Regions from separate parts of the Noviherbaspirillum saxi genome, predicted to be linked through region 1. Evidence: predicted binding sites of a transcription regulator. Region 1 holds the regulator's gene; the other holds the start of a gene.
What was found. The regulator LexA, encoded in region 1, represses DNA repair genes until DNA is damaged. The targets are predictions, from matches to a motif close to ACTGTATNNNNATACAGT.
Positions count from the first base shown of each region.

Region 2: the regulator LexA is predicted to act here: its motif matches at 5,966-5,983, upstream of D3871_RS22675 (PA0069 family radical SAM protein).

Region 1 is NZ_QYUO01000001.1:1,507,311-1,519,300, reverse strand. Features, by position in the region: gene D3871_RS07155 (inorganic phosphate transporter) at 1-369, opposite strand, end outside; gene D3871_RS07150 (DUF47 domain-containing protein) at 476-1,102, opposite strand; gene D3871_RS07145 (replicative DNA helicase) at 1,172-2,557, opposite strand; gene D3871_RS07140 (MarR family winged helix-turn-helix transcriptional regulator) at 2,808-3,074, shown strand; gene rplI (50S ribosomal protein L9) at 3,346-3,798, opposite strand; gene rpsR (30S ribosomal protein S18) at 3,826-4,110, opposite strand; gene priB (primosomal replication protein N) at 4,131-4,433, opposite strand; gene rpsF (30S ribosomal protein S6) at 4,452-4,820, opposite strand; gene lexA (transcriptional repressor LexA) at 5,116-5,778, shown strand; gene D3871_RS07110 (RNA methyltransferase) at 5,891-6,658, opposite strand; gene D3871_RS07105 (inositol monophosphatase family protein) at 6,783-7,577, shown strand; gene D3871_RS07100 (DEAD/DEAH box helicase) at 7,747-9,132, shown strand; gene mutS (DNA mismatch repair protein MutS) at 9,375-11,990, shown strand, end outside.
Region 2 is NZ_QYUO01000002.1:1,537,198-1,549,187, forward strand. Features, by position in the region: gene D3871_RS22640 (PAS domain S-box protein) at 1-388, opposite strand, end outside; gene D3871_RS22650 (diacylglycerol/lipid kinase family protein) at 860-1,846, shown strand; gene D3871_RS22655 (phosphatase PAP2 family protein) at 1,827-2,504, shown strand; gene D3871_RS22660 (SDR family oxidoreductase) at 2,933-3,616, shown strand; gene D3871_RS22665 (NYN domain-containing protein) at 3,762-4,970, opposite strand; gene D3871_RS22670 (restriction endonuclease) at 5,282-5,845, shown strand; gene D3871_RS22675 (PA0069 family radical SAM protein) at 5,995-7,089, shown strand; gene D3871_RS22680 (TauD/TfdA dioxygenase family protein) at 7,285-8,205, opposite strand; gene D3871_RS22685 (AI-2E family transporter) at 8,961-11,345, shown strand; gene D3871_RS22690 (oxygenase MpaB family protein) at 11,380-11,990, shown strand, end outside.

The DNA.
Region 1 (11,990 bases):
GGCGACTGCGGCGCCCACCAGGCCGCCGATCAAGGCATGCGACGACGACGAAGGAATGCCGTAGTACCAGGTCAGTACGTTCCAGAAAATCGCACCGACCAATGCGCCGAATACGACGTAATGGTCGACGACCACCGGTTCGATCGTTCCCTTCCCGACGGTCGTTGCCACCTTCAGTTGGAAAAAGAAAATTGCGATGACATTGAAAAATGCCGCCATGGCCACCGCGTGCTGCGGCTTGAGCACACCGGTCGAGACCACGGTTGCGATTGCGTTCGCCGCATCGTGGAAGCCATTCATGAAGTCGAACAGCAGCGCCAGGGCGATCAGAAAGGCAAGCGTGTATATACTGAAATGAAGGGTTTGCATGAGATTCTTGTTTTATGTAAGCCCGCGCAGGGCACAGACATCAACGGCTCGCAGAAGCGGAGGGCCTGACGGAGCCGCCCGCACTGCATTGCACGATGGCTTTGCCTCAGGCATTTTCGACAATGATGCCTTCGATAATGTTGGCGACGTCCTCGCAACGGTCGGTCACCGTTTCAAGAATCTCGTAAATTGCCTTCAACTTGATCAGATTGCGTACGTCCGGCTCATCGCGGAACAACTTGGACATCGCGGCGCGCATCACATGGTCGGCGTCCGATTCAAGGCGATCGATTTCCTCGCAGATTCCAAGAATCTGGGTTGAATTGTCCATGTTATGTAACAAGCCTACCGCTGCTTTCACCTTTTCGGTACATGCAAGGCAGAGTTCGGCCAGGCGTTTTGCCTCCGGCGTAATAGCCTTGATGTCGTACAAGGAAATTGTCTGAGCTGCGTCTTCAAGCAGGTCGAGAATATCGTCCATGCGCGTAATCAGCTTGTGGATGTCATCGCGATCGAGCGGTGTGATGAAGGTTTTGTGCAGCATATCCAGCGTCTGATGCGTTACCTTGTCGGCCTGCTTCTCGATGCCCTCGATCGCGTGCACACGGTTTTCCAGGTCATCGAAGTTGGTCATCAGGGCAACCATTTCTTTTGCGCCCTTCACACACAACTCGCCATGCTGGATAAACAGCTCGAAGAACTTGCCCTCATTGGGCATCAATCGACCAAACATAATGCACTCTCAAAAAGTTAAATTGGTTAATTCGTCACGGCTGCCCTCTTCGGACAGCCCCCGATGTCTTTACTCGTTGTCGAACACCGCGTTTCCGCCGGTGAAGTTATCGAATTTGGTGTACTCGCCCAGGAAGGTAAGACGCACGGAGCCGATCGGACCATTACGCTGCTTGCCGATGATGATTTCGGCAGTTCCTTTGTCGGGAGAATCAGGGTTGTAAACCTGGTCACGGTAGATGAACAGAATGACGTCGGCATCCTGTTCAATAGCACCGGATTCGCGCAAATCCGACATGACGGGCCGTTTGTTCGGCCGCTGTTCGAGTGATCGGTTGAGCTGAGAAAGGGCAATGACCGGACAATTGAGTTCTTTCGCCAACCCTTTGAGGTTTCGTGAAATTTCGGAAATTTCGGTAGCGCGGTTCTCACCGGGAGAACTTGCGGACATCAGCTGCAGGTAGTCGATGATGATCAGGCCCAGCTTGCCGCACTGGCGCGCGAGACGGCGCGAGCGCGCACGCAACTCGATGGAACTCAAGGCCGGCGTTTCGTCGATGTAGATCTGCACCTCATTCATCTTCTGAATCGCATGTGTAAGGCGCGGCCAATCCTCGTCATTCAGACGGCCCGTGCGCAGGCGGTGCTGGTCGAGCCGTCCGACGGAGCCGAGCATACGCATTGCGAGCTGCGTCCCACCCATTTCCATGGAAAATATGGCGACCGGCAAGCCGCTTTCGATCGCGACGTTCTCGCCGATATTGATCGAGAACGCGGTCTTACCCATCGACGGGCGCCCTGCCACGATGATCAGATCTCCCGGCTGCAGGCCGGAAGTCATGCGGTCGAGATCCACGAACCCGGTCGGGACGCCGGTAATGTCATTCTGATTGTCGCGGTTGTACAGCTCGTCGATACGTTCGACCACTTGGGTCAGCAATGGCTGGATTTCCAGGAACCCTTGCGCGCCGCGAGCACCCTCTTCCGCGATCGCAAAGATTTTCGATTCGGCCTCATCGAGAAGCTGCTTTACTTCCTTGCCTTGCGGATTGAAGGCCTGTCCGGAAATCTCATCGGACACGGTGATGAGTTTTCGCAGCACGCCACGATCACGCACAATTTCCGCATAGCGACGAATATTTGCAGCCGATGGCGTGTTTTGGGCAAGCGCATTCAGATAGGTCAGGCCGCCGACTTCTTCGGCCTTGCCACTGCCGCCCAATGCTTCGAAAACCGTAATGACGTCTGCCGGTCTGGTGGCATTGATCAGTTTGACGATGTGCTGAAAGATGATGCGGTGGTCATACCGGTAAAAATCATCTTCGTGCACGAAATCTGCAATGCGATCCCATGCCGCATTATCAAGCAGCAAACCGCCCAATACGGACTGTTCAGCTTCAATCGAATGTGGAGGAACGCGGAGCGCATCCAGTTGAGGATCGGAGCGTGTATTCATGGCGCGAATTATACCTTTTCGCCCGTGCACCACGCGCGCCCGTCCGGGAATATTACAGTGGTGTGACGACTTTAGCGACGCTAGTTCCTTGGCTTAGCGTCGACTGCCTTGACATTTACTGCCGAGACACCTGTATTGCCGATATTATTTGTTTCCATAACAACATCATATACCAACGATATAGCCTGGAAACCCATTCATCGATCGAGAGTATCGGCTATCTGCTTGACGGGCGGGAGGGCAGCTGTCGTTGACCAAAGATCGTCGGCTGGCCGAATTCGATATTACTCATGCCCAGGTCGCCATCTTCATGAAACTGCTATATGGAAAGTCCAACGCTGCATCCGATCTTGCACGTGAACTCGCAACCGATACCGGAGCATGGACTCGTTCATTTGACCGGCTTGAAGACAAGGGCTTTATCGAGTGTGCACGCAGCACCGTCGACCGCCCCATGATTGATGTCGCCTTGACCGAGAAAGAACATCGCAGACCAGATGATTCAGGTAACCGTTGATGCGTTGAATCATCACCTGAAAGGATTCACTGACGCGGAGGTTACACAGTTCAAGGGTTTTCTATGTCGTATGATCACAAATGCCTGATTAGCGCATGACGAACTCTGCACGCATAAGTCCCCTATTCGATAAAACCTTCGATAAATCAGACTGAGACGCCATGAAATAAAACGCCATCAAAGACTGCGCCATACGCAGTGCACGCCGAAGAGGACGAGCGCAATAAAAAAGCCGGCTTGCGCCGGCTTTTTTATTGAATGCCAAAACTGCTTAGGCTTGCTCGCCAACCACAGCAATCGTGATGTCGACCACGACGTCGGTATGCAGTGCGACCGCGATAGTGTGATCGCCAACGACCTTCAGTGGGCCTTGCGGCATGCGGATCTGCGCCTTCTCGACCGGGAAACCTTGCTTGGATACCGCGGCAGCGATATCGGCATTGGTTACGGAACCGAACAGACGGCCATCAACGCCAGCCTTTTGAGCGATCCGAACAGTCGTACCGTTCAGCTTTTCACCTTGAGCCTGAGCTGCTGCCAGCTTTTCGCCAGCTGCTTTTTCCAGGTCTGCACGCTTTGCTTCAAATTCTGCAACTGCAGTAGCTGTAGCACGACGTGCCTTGCGCTGGGGAATCAGGAAGTTACGAGCGTAACCGTCCTTCACGCGTACGACTTCACCCATATTGCCGAGATTAACGACTTTTTCCAACAGAATGACTTGCATGTTTTTCTCCTATTCTTCAGTCGTCAATTAGGCGTTGTGCAGATCGGTGTAAGGCAGCAACGCGAGATAGCGTGCGCGCTTGATCGCAGTGTCAACTTGACGCTGGTAGTGTGCTTTTGTACCGGTCAGACGTGCCGGCATGATCTTGCCATTTTCCTGAACGAAATCCTTCAGGGTGTCCACGTCCTTATAGTCAACTTGCTCAACGCCGGCGGCGGTGAAGCGGCAGAATTTCTTGCGCTTGAACAGAGGATTCTGCTGCTGACGCTTGTTCTTGAGTTTGCTTTTATCGAATTTTTTACCGAATGCCATGTTTGGCTCCTGTACTGTATCTAGTGATCTGGTGAATAAGCTTCGAAATCCGTGATATGGAATACGAGGCCTTTGCTATTGCGATTCTTACGTGCGAGGAAACCAGTGAATACCATGGTCTCACCTAGCTCCGCCTTGTTAAGCCTTCCTGAAATTTCACCTGCGGCAACCGCAGAAATTTCAAACTCAACCTGGCGCGGGAGACCCGCTTCCACCTGTCCGGAGGCGTGCAGCAATTTTGCCGACACGATCGGTATGCCCGCCGGCGTGTAGCGCAACACTTCGCGCTCGGCAATGGCCGCTATCAGGCGTAGCTGGTTCACTCTCCTCGACTGACAGAATTACGCAGCGGCTGCTTCGGAACGCTGAGTCTTCGCAGCATCTTCCTTCTGCACAGCCTTCATCATCGGCGACGGCGCAGTTTCAGCCTTCTTCATCTTGACAGTCAGGTGGCGCAGGACAGCATCGTTAAACTTGAAGCCGGTTTCGATTTCAGCCAGAGTTTCATTGTCGCACTCGATGTTCATGCAGACATAGTGGGCCTTGGCCAACTTCTGGATCATGTAAGCCATCTGGCGACGACCCCAGTCTTCAACGCGGTGCACTTTGCCGTTACGAGCAGTTACGATGCCCTTGTAACGTTCGATCATTGCAGGAACCTGCTCGCTTTGATCGGGATGGACAATAAATACGATTTCATAATGACGCATGTAATCTCCTTTTGGACGGATTTAAAAATCGCCCACCTCGGCGTCAAGACGAGTGTGGGAAGAGGAAAGCCCGCTATCATAACCTGCGAACAGGTAAAACTCAATCATTTCAAGCGCTTAATGCTGATCACTTGGCGCGCGCGTAAAAATCGCAAAACTTCCCTTGCAATCATTTAAGGGCTGTATAAAAATACAGCCTGTCTATATCAACAGCATGGCTTAAGGAAGCGCTAACGCTGAAAGATGATCTTCAGTCAATATGCCTTTCTCTTTGCCAGATTCCTCGATTGCGAACATGCTTAAACTCACTGCACGCCAGGAACAGATCCTGAACCTGATTAGGGAGGCGATCGAAAATACCGGCTTCCCCCCTACCCGAGCCGAAATTGCCACTGAATTGGGCTTCAAATCCGCCAATGCTGCAGAGGAACATCTACAGGCGCTGGCACGCAAGGGGGCAATAGAAATTTCGCCTGGTACCTCACGGGGAATTCGCCTGCGGGACATCCATGGAGAAACGACAAGCCTATTTGGTGGACGCCAAATGCCGCTTCCACATCCCTCGCTGATGCAGCTTAGTCTTCCACTGGTCGGACGCGTGGCCGCAGGTTCGCCTATACTTGCTCAGGAGCATATCGAGGCAAGCTACAGCGTCGATCCTTCTCTGTTTTCGGCCAAACCGGATTTCCTGCTCAAAGTACGCGGTTTGTCCATGCGCGATGCCGGCATTATGGACGGCGATCTACTTGCGGTGAAAAAAGTCGACAGCGCAAAAAATGGACAAATTGTGGTGGCCCGCCTTGGCGATGAAGTAACGGTTAAACGTTACAAGAAAAGCGGTTCCGTCATTGAGCTGCTGCCCGAGAATCCGGATTTCGAACCGATCCGTGTCGATTCCAGCCAGGAAAATTTTGCTTTGGAAGGTTTGGCTGTTGGCCTGCTCCGAGCTTGGGCTTGAACATTCAATGATTGCGAACTATACCTGATTGCAATTTAGGTTGCCATCAGGTATTTAATTTAATATGCCTTGCCTTCTTGGCCCATGTCGGGTCCGCAGGTTAGCAAGTTATTTATTTAGATAGCTTTGTTACCTTGGCGAGCACGTGACGTGCAATTCCTCTCACGATATTCACTTCCTCGGTCTCGAGTTGAGTGCGCGAAAATAACCTTCGCAGACGAGACATGAGCTTCTTTGGATTAGTCGGATCGAGAAATTCAACCGCCACCAAGGCTTCTTCCAGGTGTGCGTACATGCCGTCGATCTGCGCCATGCTGGCGGGATCTCCTTGAAATCCGATTACCGATTGGGCAACATTGTCGCCGCCCTGTGCTTGCCTGGCCTCATATGCAAGAATTTGTACTGCCTGCGCAAGATTCAAGGAAGAATAATCAGGATTGGCGGGGATATTGATCAAGACATTGCATTTCTCGATGATCTGATTCGGCAATCCATAGCGCTCGCTGCCAAAAACCAATGCCGCGTTGAGTGTCACATCACCGTACAAAGCAGACGCCAATGTCCGTGGCGTCATCACCGGCGGCGAATACTCGCGCAGTCGCGCACTCAAGGCAGCAGCGAAGTTACACCCTAGTAGCGCTTCTTCAATTGTATCAACGACTTTCGCTGCGGCAAGAACATCTTGCGCACCGCTGGCGAAGGCGATCGCTTCTTCCTGTTGCAAGGCATCCGGAAAGCGCGGATTGACCAGCACAAGTTGCGAAAAACCCATGGTTTTCATGGCGCGCGCGACGGCACCTATATTGCCAGGATGACTGGTATCGACCAGTACAAAACGAAGGCGGCCGAAAAGAGAAGTGTTGGTTTGTGGCTGGTTCATTTAAAATAGCGACCTTACGCGGCGCGTGAATTTTTCAATGCACGAACGACCGCATCGCTCATTAATTCTTCAATGTGGTTCCGGACGCGGTAGGCGGCGGTACCGCAATTCTAACGGAACCTCTATGCATCCCATGCTCAATACGGCGGTAAAGGCTGCCCGCCGCGCCGCTTCGATCATCAACAGGGCCTCTTTCGACATCGACCGCATCAAGGTCACCGAGAAAGGCCATAACGATTTCGTGACGGAAGTCGATCAAGCCGCCGAGCAGGCCATCATCGAGGTGTTAAAAACCGCCTATCCCGACCACGCCATTCTTGCCGAGGAATCCGGTCCGTCACAAAACCTGCATGACGAAAACGACAATGTCTGGATCATCGATCCTATCGACGGCACCACCAACTTCATCCACGGCTTTCCGCAATACTGCGTATCGATCGCGCTTCAGCAGCGCGGCCAGATCACCCAGGCGGTTGTATACGATCCTAACCGTAACGACCTGTTCACCGCTAGCAAAGGCGCCGGTGCCTATCTCAATGAAAAGCGAATCCGCGTCGGTCGTCGTGACAAGATGGCTGATGCCTTGATCGGCACAGGCTTTCCATTCCGCGAGGGCGCAGGTCTGGACGAATACATGCAGATGTTCAAAATCATGACGGAAAAATGTGCCGGATTACGCCGCCCCGGTGCGGCCGCATTGGACCTCGCGTATGTCGCTGCCGGCCGGCTCGATGGTTTTTTTGAAAAAGGCCTGCAAACCTGGGATATGGCTGCAGGATCATTGCTGATTACCGAAGCCGGCGGCATCGTCGGCAACTTTGCCGGCGAGTCCGATTACCTGTATAAAGGCAATGTACTTGCCGGATCCCCCAAGATCTTTGCCCAGATGGTTCACCTGTTGTCGCCATTCGCGAAATAGGTTTTCCCCCTGATTCTTCGAGGCGTAACTTCATGACGTCATGCAGTTACGCACGCTGCGCCTCTCCAGTCTTCGCGCCGCTGTCCCCGCGACCTCTCCTCTCCCCACCTATTTGCCTGCGACTGGCACCGATCGATCGGTGACAGGCCGATATTTTTAATGAGTCTTCATGTCTTTTAGCGAACTCGGCCTTGCCGATGAAATTGTCCGTGCCGTCACCGAGCAGGGATACACCAGCCCGACCCCGATTCAAAAGCAAGCGATCCCCGCAGTGTTATGTGGCGGCGACCTGCTCGCCGGCGCGCAAACCGGCACCGGAAAGACCGCCGGCTTCACGCTGCCCATCCTGCAGCGCCTGAACGCGCAGCCACGCACACAGGCCAAAACCGGCCGTCCGATTCGTGCCCTTATCCTCACCCCGACGCGCGAACTGGCTGCGCAGGTGGAAGAAAGTGTCCGTGTGTATGGCAAGTACCTCAAGCTCACCTCCTCCGTGATCTTCGGCGGCGTCAATATCAACCCGCAAATCAGAGTGTTGAATCATGGCGTCGATATTCTCGTCGCGACACCCGGACGCCTGCTCGACCATATGCAACAAGGCACCGTCAACTTGTCGCATGTTGAAATCCTGGTCCTGGATGAAGCCGATCGTATGCTTGACATGGGCTTTATCCGTGACATTCGCAAGGTGCTCGCCGCATTGCCCAAGCAACGTCAGAACCTGTTGTTCTCGGCGACCTTCTCCGATGACATCAAGGCACTGGCCGACGGCCTGCTGAATTCTCCGGCGATGATCGAGGTGGCCCGCCGCAATTCGACAGTGGAAGTCATTGCACAAAAGATCCACCCGGTCGACCGCAATCGCAAGCATCCGCTCCTCAGCTATTTGATCAAAACCAATGAGTGGATACAGGTGCTGGTTTTTACGCGCACGAAGCACGGCGCCAACAAACTGGTCGAGCAACTCGGCAAGGACGGCATCTCCGGCATGGCGATTCACGGCAACAAGAGCCAGTCCGCTCGGACCCGTGCGCTGGCAGAATTCAAGGATGGAAGCCTGCAAGTGCTGGTCGCCACCGATATCGCCGCACGCGGAATCGATATCGATCAATTGCCCCATGTCGTCAACTATGACCTGCCGAACGTTCCCGAGGACTATGTCCACCGTATCGGCCGCACCGGCCGCGCGGGTGCAACGGGCGAAGCCGTTTCGCTGGTCTGCGTGGATGAGCATGACATGCTCAAAGGCATAGAAAAGCTGATCAAGCGTACTCTGCCGCAGGAAGTCATTCCAGGTTTCGAGCCTGATCCGAATGCGCGACCGCAGCCGATCCAGCTTCGCAGCGGCAATCAACCCTCGCGCAACACCCCGCGTCAGCAAAAGCCGTCGTCAGGCAACAGCAAGGCGGACCCCAATGCAGCGAAGTCGGGTTCAGCAAAGCCGACGCAATCTCGCCCCCCGCAAAACAAACCTGCTCCGGCCAAACCGGCGGGCGGCAGATCGCTGACCGGTCAGACCTCGGCATTGCACCGCAGCGGCGGACGCGGGCGCTAAAGTGGATTTTGTCTAACCGCCTCAATCGAGGCCAAGGCGGATTTCCCTCGGCACGGCGACCGGCCTCGCCATGCCGCGCAAGCTGAATTCATCGCTTTTACGGCGTGTGCTCGTAGTACACGCCGGTCTTCGCTTGCGGCGGAGCGCGCGCAGCGCGAAGATTTATCGCACACGCCTTCATTCCATTCCTGCCGCGCATTAAAATGGCGGACACTGTTTGCCTTTGAATAAGAAAGTCTGGAATGGCACTAGCATCCGCAACCGGGAAAGACGCTGACGCGTCGTCCCGTATTGACGACGCCCTGGAAAAACACACGCCGATGATGCAGCAATTTTTGCGCATCAAGGCCGACCATCCGAACACCCTGCTGTTTTACCGGATGGGAGATTTCTACGAGCTTTTTTTCGACGATGCGGAAAAAGCGGCGCGAATGCTCGGCATTACACTTACTCAGCGCGGCGCGTCGAACGGCAATCCGATCAAGATGGCCGGTGTCCCATTTCATTCGGCGGACCAGTATCTCGCCAAACTGATCAAGTTGGGTGAGTCGGTCGCCATTTGCGAGCAAATCGGCGATCCGGCAACCAGCAAGGGGCCGGTGGAGCGCAAGGTTATCCGCGTGATTACACCGGGTACCCTGACAGATTCAGACCTGCTTCCCGAAAAGTCGGAACGTCCTCTGCTGGCGATATGCACGATTACGCAACGCAAGACCATCACCGTCGGTCTGGCCTGGCTTTCCATGGCCAGCGGCGCATTGAAGCTGATGGAATTTGCCGGCGACGCGCGCGGATTCGATGCCCGCCTGAAGCAGGAACTCGAACGCATATCGCCAGCAGAAATTCTTTTGGCCGACGACGTAGGTCTCATGCATCTGCAGGCGGGCAGCGGCAAATTCACTTCGGTGCCGCAATGGCACTTCGATCCGGAAAGCGGCGGCAAGGCACTGCGCGAACAGTTAGGCGTTTCCACACTCAGCGGATTCAATGCTGAAGGCCTGCATGCGGCGGTGGGCGCGTCCGGAGCCTTGCTCCGTTACGCGCAATCGACGCAGGGAAAAGGTTTGCAGCACGTGCGCACGCTGGCCGTCGAAGCGGAAAATGAATTCATCGGACTCGATGCAGCGACCCGCCGCAACCTGGAGCTGACCGAGACGCTGCGCGGCGCCGACGATTCTATGTCGCCTACCTTGTTTTCCCTGTTGGACCATTGCCGCACCGCGATGGGCTCGCGGCTGCTCCGGCACTGGCTGCACCATGCGCGGCGCGATCAGGAAATTGCCCGTGCACGCCACGCTGCGCTCAATGCCTTGATGCGCGCCGACGCGGCCTCGGGTTTGTCGACCACACTGGCAGCCGTTCCGGACATCGAACGCATTACCACCCGCATTGCGCTGCAGTCGGCACGTCCTCGCGACTTGGCCGGCATGCGCGGCGGCCTGCAGCAATTGCCGTCGCTGCGCGCCTATGTGGCGATGTGCAACAAGGATGCCGATGCACCCCTGCTGAAGTCAGTGCATGAGGCGCTGGCAACGCCCAGCGAATGTCTCGATCTGATCGAACGCGGCATTGCACTGGAACCGGCGGCAATGGTGCGTGACGGCGGCGTGATCGCACGCGGCTATGATCCGGAACTCGATGAACTGCGGGCGCTGTCGGAAAACGCAGGCCAATTTCTGGTGGATCTGGAAACCCGGGAACGAGCGCGAACCGGCATCGGCAACCTGCGGGTCGAGTACAACAAGGTGCACGGCTTTTACATTGAAGTCACGCACGGCCAGACCGACAAGGTGCCCGACGATTATCGTCGCCGTCAGACGCTCAAAAATGCGGAACGCTACATCACTCCCGAGTTGAAGGCCTTCGAGGATAAAGCCTTGTCGGCGCAGGAACGCGCGCTCGCACGCGAGAAATATCTGTACGAGAAGCTGATCAATGAACTGGCGCCGCATATCGGCACGCTGCAATCCATAGCCCATGCGCTGGCTCAGCTGGATGTGCTGGTCGCGCTCGCAGACCATGCGATGCGCAACAACTGGTGCGCTCCGCAACTTATCGATGAGCCGCGCATCTTCATCGAACAGGGACGCCATCCCGTCGTCGAAAACCAGATAGAACGCTTTATCGCAAACGATTGCGAGCTGAGCAATGAGCGCAAGCTGCTGCTGATTACCGGACCCAACATGGGTGGTAAATCGACCTTCATGCGCCAGGTCGCTCTGATCACCCTGCTCGCCTATGTCGGCAGTTTTGTTCCCGCGAATCATGCCGTCATTGGACCCATCGATCGCATTTTCACTCGTATTGGAGCGGCCGACGACCTGGCAGGCGGACGTTCGACCTTCATGGTTGAAATGACAGAATCGGCTGCGATCCTGAATAACGCGACCGAACACTCGCTGGTGCTGATGGATGAAGTCGGGCGCGGCACCTCGACCTTCGACGGGCTGGCGCTGGCATGGGCAATTGCGCGCCACCTGATCGACAGCACCCGCAGTTTTACGCTGTTTGCCACGCATTACTTCGAACTCACGCAACTGCCGGATACTCACCCCTCCGCGGCGAACGTGCATCTTTCAGCGGTCGAACACAAGGACAGCATTGTATTTCTGCATGCGGTCCAACCCGGCCCCGCTTCGCAAAGCTACGGCTTGCAGGTGGCCCAACTGGCCGGAGTACCGCAACCGGTCATCAAGGCAGCCCGCAAGCATCTTGCTGCACTGGAAGCACATTCGGTGCAGGCAACACCGCAGTTCGACCTGTTTGCCCACAATATGTCGCCTGACGAAGAAGCAGAGACTGCGGACGAACCTGTACGGACTGCCGCAGTCACAGCAATACTCGAAGCGCTCGATGAA
Region 2 (11,990 bases), on a different contig from region 1:
CTGCCGCGCGGAAGCGCCGCAAGGCATTGGACTCGTGCCGGCGCACCGTGATGTTGCGCATGACACCCCGGTAACCGGCGAAGCGGCCATCGCCGTCCCGAATCGGCTCGCCGCTTGCGAGCACGGCGATCGCGTCGTCCTGGCCGAGCCACCAGGACCATTCGGCATCCCGGAATGCAGCCTGTTCCGCTCGTCTGCGTCGAAAATTTTCCCATTCGGGATCCGGATGCAGGGCTCCCGGAAGATCCCAGGGCGGATTGCCGACAGCAGCTGCCAGCATGTCGTCGGGTCGAGCCGGATCTGCCGCCAGGCGGTCGACACGGGTAAAGCGGCATTGGCTGTCGCATTCCCAATACCAGTCCGCAGTGAGCGCAACCAAGCTATCCATGTGTCTGTCTCCGCCCGTTATTCTCTGCCGGAGGCCGCCGGATATTCACCGGACTGCAACGGGTCATTGTTTTATGAGTGTCGAACCCAGGTCTGCTGGCGGGGCTTCAAGTCAGCGAAAACACACAGGAATGAAGCACACGGATCGGCCTGCACAGCGCAAGCGTCGTCAGCAGGCGCAAAACTTCGACAGTGGCATCAAATTGCCATATGGAAACAATAAATGCAATAGCTTGCGGAATTTATATCGTTTTAATTGGTGCCTTTTCATCTATGCCCCCACAGGGACGAGCGCAGCTCCATTGACCGGCCGCAAGATACGAATGCCGTACTACGTGCCAAATACGAATGAATTCATTTCTGTCGCTGTCGCCATGACCCATACCCAGTATGTAATCGATCAGTCCGGCAACGGAAGTCCGCCGTTCATATAACTTTCCAGCAGGCGCATTCCCTGTTTTCCCCTATTGGCATGGCATCACATCCTCGGCAAGCCCTCCGATTCCATATCATCGTCAATGCCCGCTCGGGCCGAATGGACGCGCAAAGCAAGTGCGCAACCATACGCAAGATTCTGGATGAGTGCGGCCGCGATTACATCCTGCATGTGGTGCACGATGCAAAAGCCTTGCGTGCAATCGCAAAAAAAACCGTGGACGAAGCACGGCGAGACGGCGGCGTCGTGGTAATTGCCGGCGGCGATGGCAGCATCAATATGGTCGCCCAGGCGGTACTGGGCAGCGGATGCACGTTTGCGGTCCTGCCGCAAGGAACGTTCAATTACTTTGGCCGGACGCACGGTATCCCGGAAGACCTGGAGCAGGCGGTAAGGGCCATGCTGATGGCATCCGTATGCCCGGTGCAAGTCGGCATGGTCAACAACCGGATTTTCCTGGTCAATGCCAGCCTTGGCCTGTATCCAAAACTTCTGGAAGACCGCGAAGTCTACAAACGTCAGCTCGGACGCAGCCGGCTCGTCGCCTTATGGTCGGCCATCGTGACGATATGGCGCCAGCACCGTAATCTGCGCATCAGGATCGACCAGGATGGCGAGACCCGCGATCTTCTTACGCAGACTGTCTTTGTGGGCAATAATCGTCTGCAGCTGGAACAGGTGGGAATTCCTCCGGCTGCGCAGCCCGGCGACGGCCGTCTCGCGGTGGTCACCCTGCGCCCGGTCGGCAAGTTTTCCCTGTTCGGTCTGCTGTTGCGCGGCGCGGCGGGAACACTGGATGCGGCAGACAGCGTCGACAGCTTTGCTGCCACCGACATGACCATCAAGCCGAGGTTTGCCCTGTCGGCCTGGAGCAAGGTCGCGCTGGATGGCGAAATCTTCTGGCTGCGAAGCCCTCTGCGGTTCAAGGTCGCATCCGAACCGCTACTTTTGCTTAAACCTGCGAACGCCGCTACCGGTGTCGCCGATGGATTGCACTATGGCCATGAAAACATTGATAAATAAACTGCTCGAATACACCCTGCGCCTGCTGCGCGGCCGCTGGGCCGATCTGGCCATTCTGTTTGCCGGTGTCCTGTTCCCCTTGTTCCTGTTCGGCGAGTTGGCCGAAGATGTTCTCGAGAAGGAGGCATTTTCTTTTGACCAGCCGCTCCTGCTACTGATGAATAGCCATTCGACGCCCCTGCTGGATGCGCTGATGGTGTTTTTTTCAGAGGCAGGCTCGATTCGTATCCTCGGCCCATGTGCGCTGGCGATCGCAGTCTTCCAGTTCGTGCATAAGCTGTGGGCCCGACTCGTGTACTGGGTGCTCGGCTTCGGCGGTGCAGTGCTGATCAATATCACGGCGAAACTGATCTTTACGCGTACACGGCCCGATCTCTGGATTTCTATTGCCCCTGAGACTTCGTACAGTTTCCCGAGCGGTCACGCGATGCAGTCGATGGCATTCATCGCGGCCTTGACCGTGCTGGCGTGGCATGAACGCCGGCGTTCGCTTTTGCTGCTTGCCGGCGGCATATTCGTGGTGCTCGTCGGCACCTCGCGCGTCTACCTCGGCGTGCATTATCCGTCTGACATACTTGCCGGGTGGACGGCCTCGCTGGCCTGGTGCTGCGGCCTTGCTATTATTCTGGGCAACCGACTCCGTCAACCGCGGGTGTGAATCAATCCCTTGCAACGGTCGCATTGAAAACTGCTCGTCAGGGCCAGTTCGATCATCGTGTCCACGGATTCGGCAGGCTTTGCATGGCCGAAGAACCAACAGAAGAGTTTGCGCATGGTCTTTCCCCTTGCCTTCGCATTGGACACCGCCCAATTCGCAGCAGGCGTGGTTTTATCCTAGTGTAAAAAACAGGCGCGGCACAGCATAAATCCTCGATAGTTGCAATTACGCAACTTCATCGTCGCCGGCCACGGCCGGGATAAAAACACCTTTTCTCCAGCATCGCTTGCAATATAAGGATAATCGTTCCCCCGGCGGCGCGGCCATGCGAATTCGGCAATAATCGCACCTGTATCCGCTTGTCTGCAACGGCTGGTATCGTCACCAGACAGTAAGCACGGATCCTAGAACATATCAATGGAGCTTATATGGACTTTTCCAATCAGACAGTTGTGGTGACCGGCGGTACCGGCGCACTCGGCATTGCTGTCGTCAATACCCTGCTGGACGCAGGGGCGCGTTGCGTCGTCCCGTACATTAACGACGCCGAAGCAAAAGCGCTCGCGCAACATGAACGCTTGCAACTGGTCCGCTGCGATCTGTCCGACGAAGCCCAGGTCGCAGCGCTGTATTCGGGCATTACCGATTTGTCGGCGTCGATTCATATCGCCGGCGGCTTTGCCTTTGCGCCGATTGCCGAGTCGGACAAGGAAGTGCTGATGCGGATGGTGAACATGAATCTGGTCAGTACCTATCTCTGTTGCCGCGAAGCGGTGCGTGCATTCGGCGAGCGGCAAGGGCGAATCGTCAATGTCGCGTCGCGCCAGGCGCTGGAACCGAGGGCCGGCAAGTACATGACCGCCTACACCGCCAGCAAGGCTGCAGTCGCCGCGCTTACTCAAGCCCTGGCGGCCGAAGTCGCACCGCGCATTCTGGTCAGCGCGGTGGCGCCATCCATCATCGATACGCCCGCCAACCGGACTGCGATGCCGGATGCCGATTACACGCAGTGGCCCAAACCTGCTGAAATTGCCTCAGGCATCGTGTTCCTGGCATCCGGTGCCAACCAGCTTGCAAGCGGCGCCATCGTCCCGATTTACGGAGCGGCCTGATACATCAGGCCAGCAAGCGTTACGGCTTGGAGTCGATGTATTGAGATCCCAAGCCGTGTCCGGCAAGTCAATGTTTGATTTCCATACACTGCCCGCCTGCGCAACCGCTAGTGGGTCACTTGGCAACGCATTATTGTCAGTAATCCTACTCGCCGCCAGCGCTTGTATCCGCCTTGCGAGGACGCCGTCCGCGTGGCGTTGACTTTCGTGCAGTTTTGCGTGGAGCATCCGAGGGTTCCGGTGGAGGCGTAACATCTTCCGCCGCTGGCGGCATGACAGCAGCCTCAGCAACCGTCGGCGCGGTCTCCCGTGCCTGCTCCGACACGACCTCGGCTTTTTTCTCCGCAGGCTTGCGTCCTCCCCGTCCCCGCCGCCGCGATTCAGGCTTGCCGCCAACCGTAGTTGGTGCATCAACAGATACAGTGGGCGTATTGGAGATTTCGGCGACTTCAGCCATGCTGTCCCCGGCGGCAGTCTCCAGCACAGTCGGTGCAGGCAAGGCTTCAACGGCTGGTTCTGCATTCAGCACGCCGCCGTTGCCGCGATAGACATAGGCGCCTGATTTTTCATCGCGGCCAAACTCGAGCAGACCACGACTCTGCGCTTCTTCGAGCAAGTTACCGAACGTCCGGAAACCGTAATAAGACTCGCTGAAATCGGGCTTGCGGCGTTTGATTGCTTCCTTCAATACCGATGCCCAGATCTTGCCGCTGTCGCCTCGCTCCGACACCAGGGCGTCGAAAGTTTCCACCGCCATGTCGATGGCCTTGGTTTTGCGCTGCTCGAGTTCTTCCTTGCGACGCTGCTCTTCGTCCGGTGAACGCCTGGCCGCAGGCTGCACCGTACGCGAATCGCGCTTGGCAGCTGCACGCCGGCTTTCGCGCACCAGATCGTCATAGAAAATGAACTCGTCGCAATTCGCGATCAGCAAGTCCGAGGTCGACTGCTTGATGCCTACTCCGATTACATGTTTTGCGTTTTCGCGCAGCTTCGATACCAGCGGTGAAAAGTCAGAGTCGCCGCTGATGATCACAAAGGTATTGACGTGGGACTTGGTGTAGCAGAGATCGAGTGCATCGACGACCAGCCGTATGTCGGCCGAGTTCTTGCCCGATTGACGCACATGCGGAATTTCGATCAACTCGAAATTCGCCTCATGCATGGTGGCCTTGAAGCCCTTGTAACGGTCCCAGTCGCAATAGGCTTTCTTGACGACGATGCTGCCCTTGAGCAGCAGGCGTTCGAGCACGGGCTTGATATCGAATTTTTCGTATTTTGCATCGCGTACGCCGAGTGCGACGTTTTCAAAGTCGCAAAACAGGGCCATGCTGACATAGTCTTGGGATGCTGCCATAAAGTCGCTTTCCAGGTAGTTCGATCGGAGCGGCATCCGCAGCGCCGGGTTTGCAGGCGCAAACTGCGGCGCGCTTGCGGTGCCCTTGATGCCTATGCATCATTGCAAACCATGCATCTTACGCTGTCATGACATAAATCTCCATCGCACCCAAAGTCGCAACCGGAATGCGGCATGAACGCATCTCACATACCAATTGATGACACGCCCTAGTAAAATGCCGGACGATACTCAATGCCGGGGCAAGAAATGCGTAACAATTTACAAGCAGGAATAGCAGCACCAACGATCGACTCTCCCCGGAGCGCAGCATGAAACTCAAAATGGCAGAAAGATCCCTGTTTGCCATCCTGCTCCGCTCGCCGTGGTGGATCAGTTTTGCAATCGCCATTGTGCTTGGACTGATCGCGAGCGTGTTACTTCCGCGGCAGTACGCTGCGCTCGGCCCGTCTGCCGGGTTTCCTTTCTTCGTGATCGGTGTGATCGCGGCCTGGAAGCAATGGCAGGCCCCGAGCGCGACGCGCATCGCTCGTGCCAGACAGGTATTTTCCGACATGGCCTGGCGCGATTTTTCCGGCGTGCTTGAACAGGCTTATATGCGCAAGGGATTTACCGTTACTCATTACGCCGGCAAGGGCGCCGACCTCGAAATTCTTGGGCCGAACGGTAAATCGCTCGTCAGCGGCAAACGCTGGAAGGCTGCCAGCACTGGCGTCGAGCCGCTGAAAGAACTGGCGGCAGCGGCAGATACCGCGTCGGCGCGCGCGATTTACATCACGCTTGGCGAACTGACCGACAATGCCCGTTCGTTTGCAAACAAAAAAAACATTGCCGTGCTGCGCGATAGCGACCTGGCGGAATTTCTGCCGAAATAGCAGCCGGAAATGAACTCGCGGAAGGCGGCCGCAACAACGTCGCAGCCTTCCTCCGCTCGGTCATGAATGCCAGCCGCTATGGTGATGGAAACAGTGCATGGACAAACCCATTGCAAAACAACTGTATATAAATACAGTAAAATCCATGCATGGCCAATTCCGAAAAACTCAAGCAATCCGGCATCGCGACCAAGGGTCGCGGCGCATGCTCGAATCCGCAAAATCGATTCGACTCCCTGAAACGGGAAGCTGTCGAACCTGAACCGTACAACGGCGTGACTGACGATGACGAATCATCGCCAAAGACCACCGTACAACTGCAAACGGCTCGACGCATCATCTCCATCAACCAATCGCCGGACATCCCCTTTGCGGCATCGATCAATCCCTATCAGGGTTGCGAGCATGGCTGCATCTATTGCTATGCCCGACCAAGTCATGCCTACCTTGGTTTATCTCCCGGCCTGGATTTCGAGACCAGATTGTTTGCAAAGGAAAATGCCGCTGAGATATTGGAAGCGGAACTTCTCGCACGGAATTACGTTCCCCAGAACATCGTCATCGGCGGGAACACGGATCCCTACCAACCCATCGAGCGCAAACTGAATATCACGCGCGCATTGCTTGAGGTCCTTGAACGCTACAATCATCCGGTATCGATCACGACCAAATCGGCATTGGTGACACGCGATATCGACATTCTGGAACGCATGGCATCCAAAGGACTGGCACGCGTGTATGTATCGGTGACGAGCTTGCGAAATGAAGTCTCCCGAACATTGGAGCCGCGAGCAAGCGCTCCGGCGAAGCGGCTTGCGGCCATCAAGCTATTAGCCGGCGCGGGGATACCGGTGGGCGTACTCGTCGCCCCCGTCATTCCGGCCATTACCGACGAAGAACTGGAATCTATCCTGTCGGCAGCGTCGGGAGCGGGCGCCAGTGCGGCTGCATACATTTTGTTGCGGCTGCCGCGCGAAGTCGCCGCTCTCTTTGCGGAATGGTTGACAGCGCATTACCCGCTGCGTAAGTCCAAGGTCGAAAAACTCCTCTCTCACATGCGAGGCGGTAAGCTGTATGACCCGGCATTTGAAACGAGGATGACAGGCACGGGCGTATTTGCCGACCTGCTGGCCAATCGTTTCCATCTGATATGCAAAAAGCTTGCTCTCAACCTGGAACGCCCGCCCCTGCGTACCGACCTGTTTGTACCAGCCGCTTTAGAAAAGCAGCTAAGCCTGTTTTAAAGACGTATCAACGTGCGGCGAAACGCGTTGCCACCATATGCCTGTCTGGCTTCGTCGGCCACCATGCGGTCGTCATTTTGGTATGCACTCTTAACAACGGAATTGATCTGAACGGACCCATTCCAGGTCGCGGCCACTTGCAACGCACCCTTACAGAAACATCGCCGTAACGCGTCGGCCTAAATAGGGCCGAGTTTAAACCGAGTACGTCGATAGCAGCCGTTCAGAATAAAATCGATCCGCAAGAACCCGGCACCGATACATCACTTGCTGTTCGTGCGGTTGATAGTCGGTATTCGTCCGATGTATCGTACTCAGGTTGTCCCAGATCAGCAGGTCGTTTTCTTCCCACTGATGGGTGTACTGGTACTCTTGCCTGGTCTGATGCTGAAAAAGAAAAGACAGCATGGCGGTACTCTCTTCTTCACTCCAACCATTGATACGGGTTGTAAACCCCGGATTTGCGTACAGCACTTTCCTCCGTGACACCGGATGGACTAATACTAATGGCTGGGAGATATTTTGGCTTGTTTTCCGGTGTACTTCACTTAACGACGCGCGTACCTCTTTATATCCCTGACGGCGCAAATAATACTGCTCAGGCGAGTGTACGGCCGTAGCACCTTCGATACGAGACTTGATTTCTTCCGACAAGTCCTCATAGGCCTTATACATGTTGGCGAAGTTCGTCGCGCCGAGAGCATGGCCATTACGCCGCGGGACCTTGAGCGCATAGGACAGGTTTGCAAAACCTCTTACTTCGCGGTGGCTCACGTCCGTATGCCATATTCCCCGCCCATTTGCCATTCCTGTGTTCACGCCGTCCTGTATGGTATTAGAGAGTATCGAAACCTCGGGTACATTGTCCGCTCGATGAGTGCTTCCTCTTTCAGGCATTTGCACCGTGCCAAATTTTTCTGCCACAGCTTTAAGCTGTGCTGCCGTTAGTCTTTGCGCTGGAAAACGTAGTACGCCATAGCGGCCGAGCGCCACCAGCACATCAAGAATCTCGGTCTCATGTAATGATTTTGAAAGGTCGATTCCTTTAATAACAGCACCGAGTGTCGCATCGTTTCTGCGAACAGCAAGCCTGGATTTAATGTCGATATTGTGCATTTTGTTTTACTAGCTTAGTGACCAGATCATCGATACAAGCAGCCTTAAGTTGTCCGCCTAAGAATGCTAAAAAAATAGTCGGAGGTCATATGCAATGTCGATACGATCCAGTAAAAAGCTCCCACTTGGACCCACATGCCAATTAAACAACGGTATATACCTTCTAATTACTAAAAGTACATTCGTATTGTATAACGACACTTTGTATTATTCAATAAAACACGCTGAAAGGAAATACTCTGCCGCGGTTCCATTTCGTACCACGACCGACTTATAAAATTCGGTGGATCATGTGGTGGAAAAAAGTACTGCGCCGCAGGAAGCCTAGGCCCTGATCTGGGTCTGCCTCGACGCATGCTCAAGTCGTTCAGCATGACCCACAATGTAATGTAGGCAGCAGATGGGAAGCTCCTGCGATTTCATCTGTCACGTAACGGGTCAAGAGTGGTTTAAGTTACACGAGCTTGACCGATCGCAATCGATTCGCGCTAATGTTAAGTACGATTCCCTGGTGACTCTTTTCTGACGGCAATCAGTAGGAGGCACAAAGGGCCTGCACGGTGTGCGGGCCCTTTTCTTTATACGCCGCTTGTTCTGAACGGATTGCGCTTTCACAATCCCGGAGGTTGCAAGCCGGGAACGCAATTGTCCATGCCTTGCCTAAGTTACAAGGCGCCACCTGTCTACGGTAAAAGGCGAGTCGAAAACCATACGCGCCAGACCTCAAATTTTTAACCCAACGCTGCATTAGATTTGTGCCCGATACCTCAACCAACCACGGCTTGAATGTGAATACTGCGGCCATCGTCGTATTGACGATCGTTGCGCTTTACTTTGGACGGGATATCTTCGTTCCTTTTGCATTGGCCGTGCTGCTGAGTTTCATGCTGGCGCCGCCGGTGAACTGGCTGCGGCGTACCCGTCTGCCGCGTAGCGCTGCGGTATTGCTTGCCGTTTCGTCGGCAGTTGCCATCATTGCCGGCATCTCGTTTCTGGTCGGAAGCCAGGTGGTCATCCTGGCCAACAATCTGCCGACCTACCAGAAGACGATGCAGGAAAAGATACGCTCGATACGGGATGCCGCGCCCGGCGGAGGTGCGATCGACCGATCCGCAGCGGTGTTTCAGGCGCTCGGCCGAGAGTTGTCGGAAGCTGCCGGCACCGATGGCAAAAAGCAGGATCCCTCTGCCGCACGGCAGAAAGAGCCGCTTCCGGTACGGATAGAGCCTTCCCAGCCGCAGCCGCTTGAAATCGTGCAAAACATTGCCGGCTCGGTACTTGGGCCGGTCGGCACCGCCGGTCTGGTGATCGTTTTCATATTTTTCGTGCTGCTTGCACCCAGTGATTTGCGGGACCGCTTTATCCGCCTTGCGGGCAGCGACCTGCATCGCACCACCGAGGCATTGAACGAAGCCGCAAGCAGGGTGAGCCGTTATCTTTTAATGCAGCTGGTGGTGAATGCGAGCTACGGCGTTCCCCTTGGTTTCGGGCTTTACATGATAGGCGTACCGGGCGCGTTTCTGTGGGCGCTCCTCGCTACCCTGTTGCGCTTCATTCCTTATCTGGGCCCGGTCATCGCCGCGATCTTTCCGGTGACCATGGCGTTTGCGGTCGATCCGGGATGGAACATGCTGCTATGGACGGCAACGCTGGTGATCGTGCTGGAGCTGGTCAGCAACAATATGATCGAGCCCTGGCTATATGGATCGAGTACCGGCATGACACCGATGGCCGTGATTCTTTCCGCAATCTTCTGGACGCTGCTATGGGGGCCGGTCGGTTTGTTCCTCGCAACGCCGCTGACGGTTTGCCTGGTGGTGATGGGGCGTTATGTACCTCAGCTGGCATTCATCGATGTGCTGCTGGGCAGCGACCCGGTCCTGTCGCCAGAAGAAAGGCTATACCAGCGCCTGATCGCCGGTAATGTCGAAGAGGCGATCGACATTGCCGAAACCGAAGTGAGCGAACATTCCCTGCTGGAGTTTTACGACCAGGTGGCCTTGCAAACCTTGCGCCTTGCCGAGAATTCACGCGAGCGCGGCGGCAGCAAGGAAGATCGGCAGAGCGTGGCCGAGGGGTTACGAACCATCGTCGAGGATTTGCAGGACGTGATTGCAAGGACGCCGGATGAAGACAACGGCCCGGGCGTACAACAATGGCTCGGCACCCCGGTTCTCTGCGTAGCAGGTCGAGGAGAACTCGATGCGGCTGCCGCGCTATTGCTGACCCATATGCTGGAGACACGCGGCATAGGCGCCAGGGTTGTACCCGCATCGATGATTGCTGCGGATGCGATTGGCAATCTCGATCTGGCCGGTGTCGATGTTATCTGTCTTTCTTATCTGAACCCCATGCCCAAAGCCTATGCGCGCTTTGTCTGCCGCCGGTTGAAGCCGCGCATCCGACGCGGCAAGATCGTTCTCGGCTTGTGGAACATGAGTAGCGGAAGTGCCGTGGCGGAAAAGCTCGCCGCCGAAGCCGGTGCGGATGCGGCGGTCACCAGTCTGGACCTGGCGTCCCACCTGATCGAGGATATTGTCCGACAGACAGTGGATCCCGAAATGCCGCCGCCCGCGCCCCTGCCCGCCGAGGAAATGGAACGCTTGCAGGCGCTTCAGTCCAGCGGCGTGCTTGCAGCGGACAAGTCCGCCCTGCTCGACCGGATCGCGCGCAGCGTCGCCGAAGCAGTGGATACGCCGATCGCTCTGGTATCGCTGATCGATGATACCCTGCAGTTATGGAAAGGCGCGTTCGGCTTGCCGGAAGAATTGCAGAAAACGCGGCAGGGTTCGCGCGACACATCGATTTGCACTCATGTGGTTGCCAGCAACGCGCCGCTGGTGATCGAAGATACCGCACGCGACTCCCGATTTGCTCGCAATTCTTTCCTGCGCAAGCATGGCCTGCGGTTTTATGCGGGCGTACCGCTGCGCGCGAAATCGAAACAGGTGATCGGCACGCTTTGTGTCATGGACCTGAGGCCGCGCACCCTGAGTCCACGGGAATTGAAACTGATGCAAGTCATTGCTGACGAGCTGATGACCGACCTGGTGCAGGAAATCGCTATTGCCATTGAAACGCAGGAGGTCGATACCGTGGAAGAAAATGCGCCACCAGTTGCGCCGGACGCCCGCGCCTAGGCCGATTGGTTCTCCAAACGTGCAGGCAGCCGCCGTGATACGCCTTCCGCATTCACTACAGCGATATCTGGAAACCCAGGCAAGCAGTCTGCTGTATCCGCATGCATCTTCAGCAGACGATTTTTTATTGCCGGCAGGCGAGCCCGCATTGGTTGCACCAGACTCGGTCTCGTGGCGCGTATTCAAAAACCCGGTAGCCTTGTTTATCGGCGGCATTACAGCGGTCTTGCTGGAACTTGCACATCCAGCCGTGCGCTCGGGCGTCTGGGAACATACGAGCTTTCGCAGCAACCCGCGTCAACGCATTCAGCGTACCGGTTACGCGGCGATGATGACGGTATATGGCCCGCGCAGCCGGACCGAAGCAATGATCGCCGCGGTTCGTCAGCGTCATGGTCAGATAGGCGGCGTCACACCTTCCGGCATGCCGTATCGTGCCGACGATCCGGCGCTGTTGTCATGGGTCCATGCGACGGCAGCGTTCGGATTCATGGAAGCCTTTCACGCTTATGTCGGCATGCTGGACGCCGCACAGCGCGAAGCTTTTTTTGCGGAAGGAAAAATGTCTTCCCGTCTGTATGGTGCCGACGATGCGCCCATATCGGAACAGCAGTGCCTGACATTGTTTGAAACGACGCTCCCCTG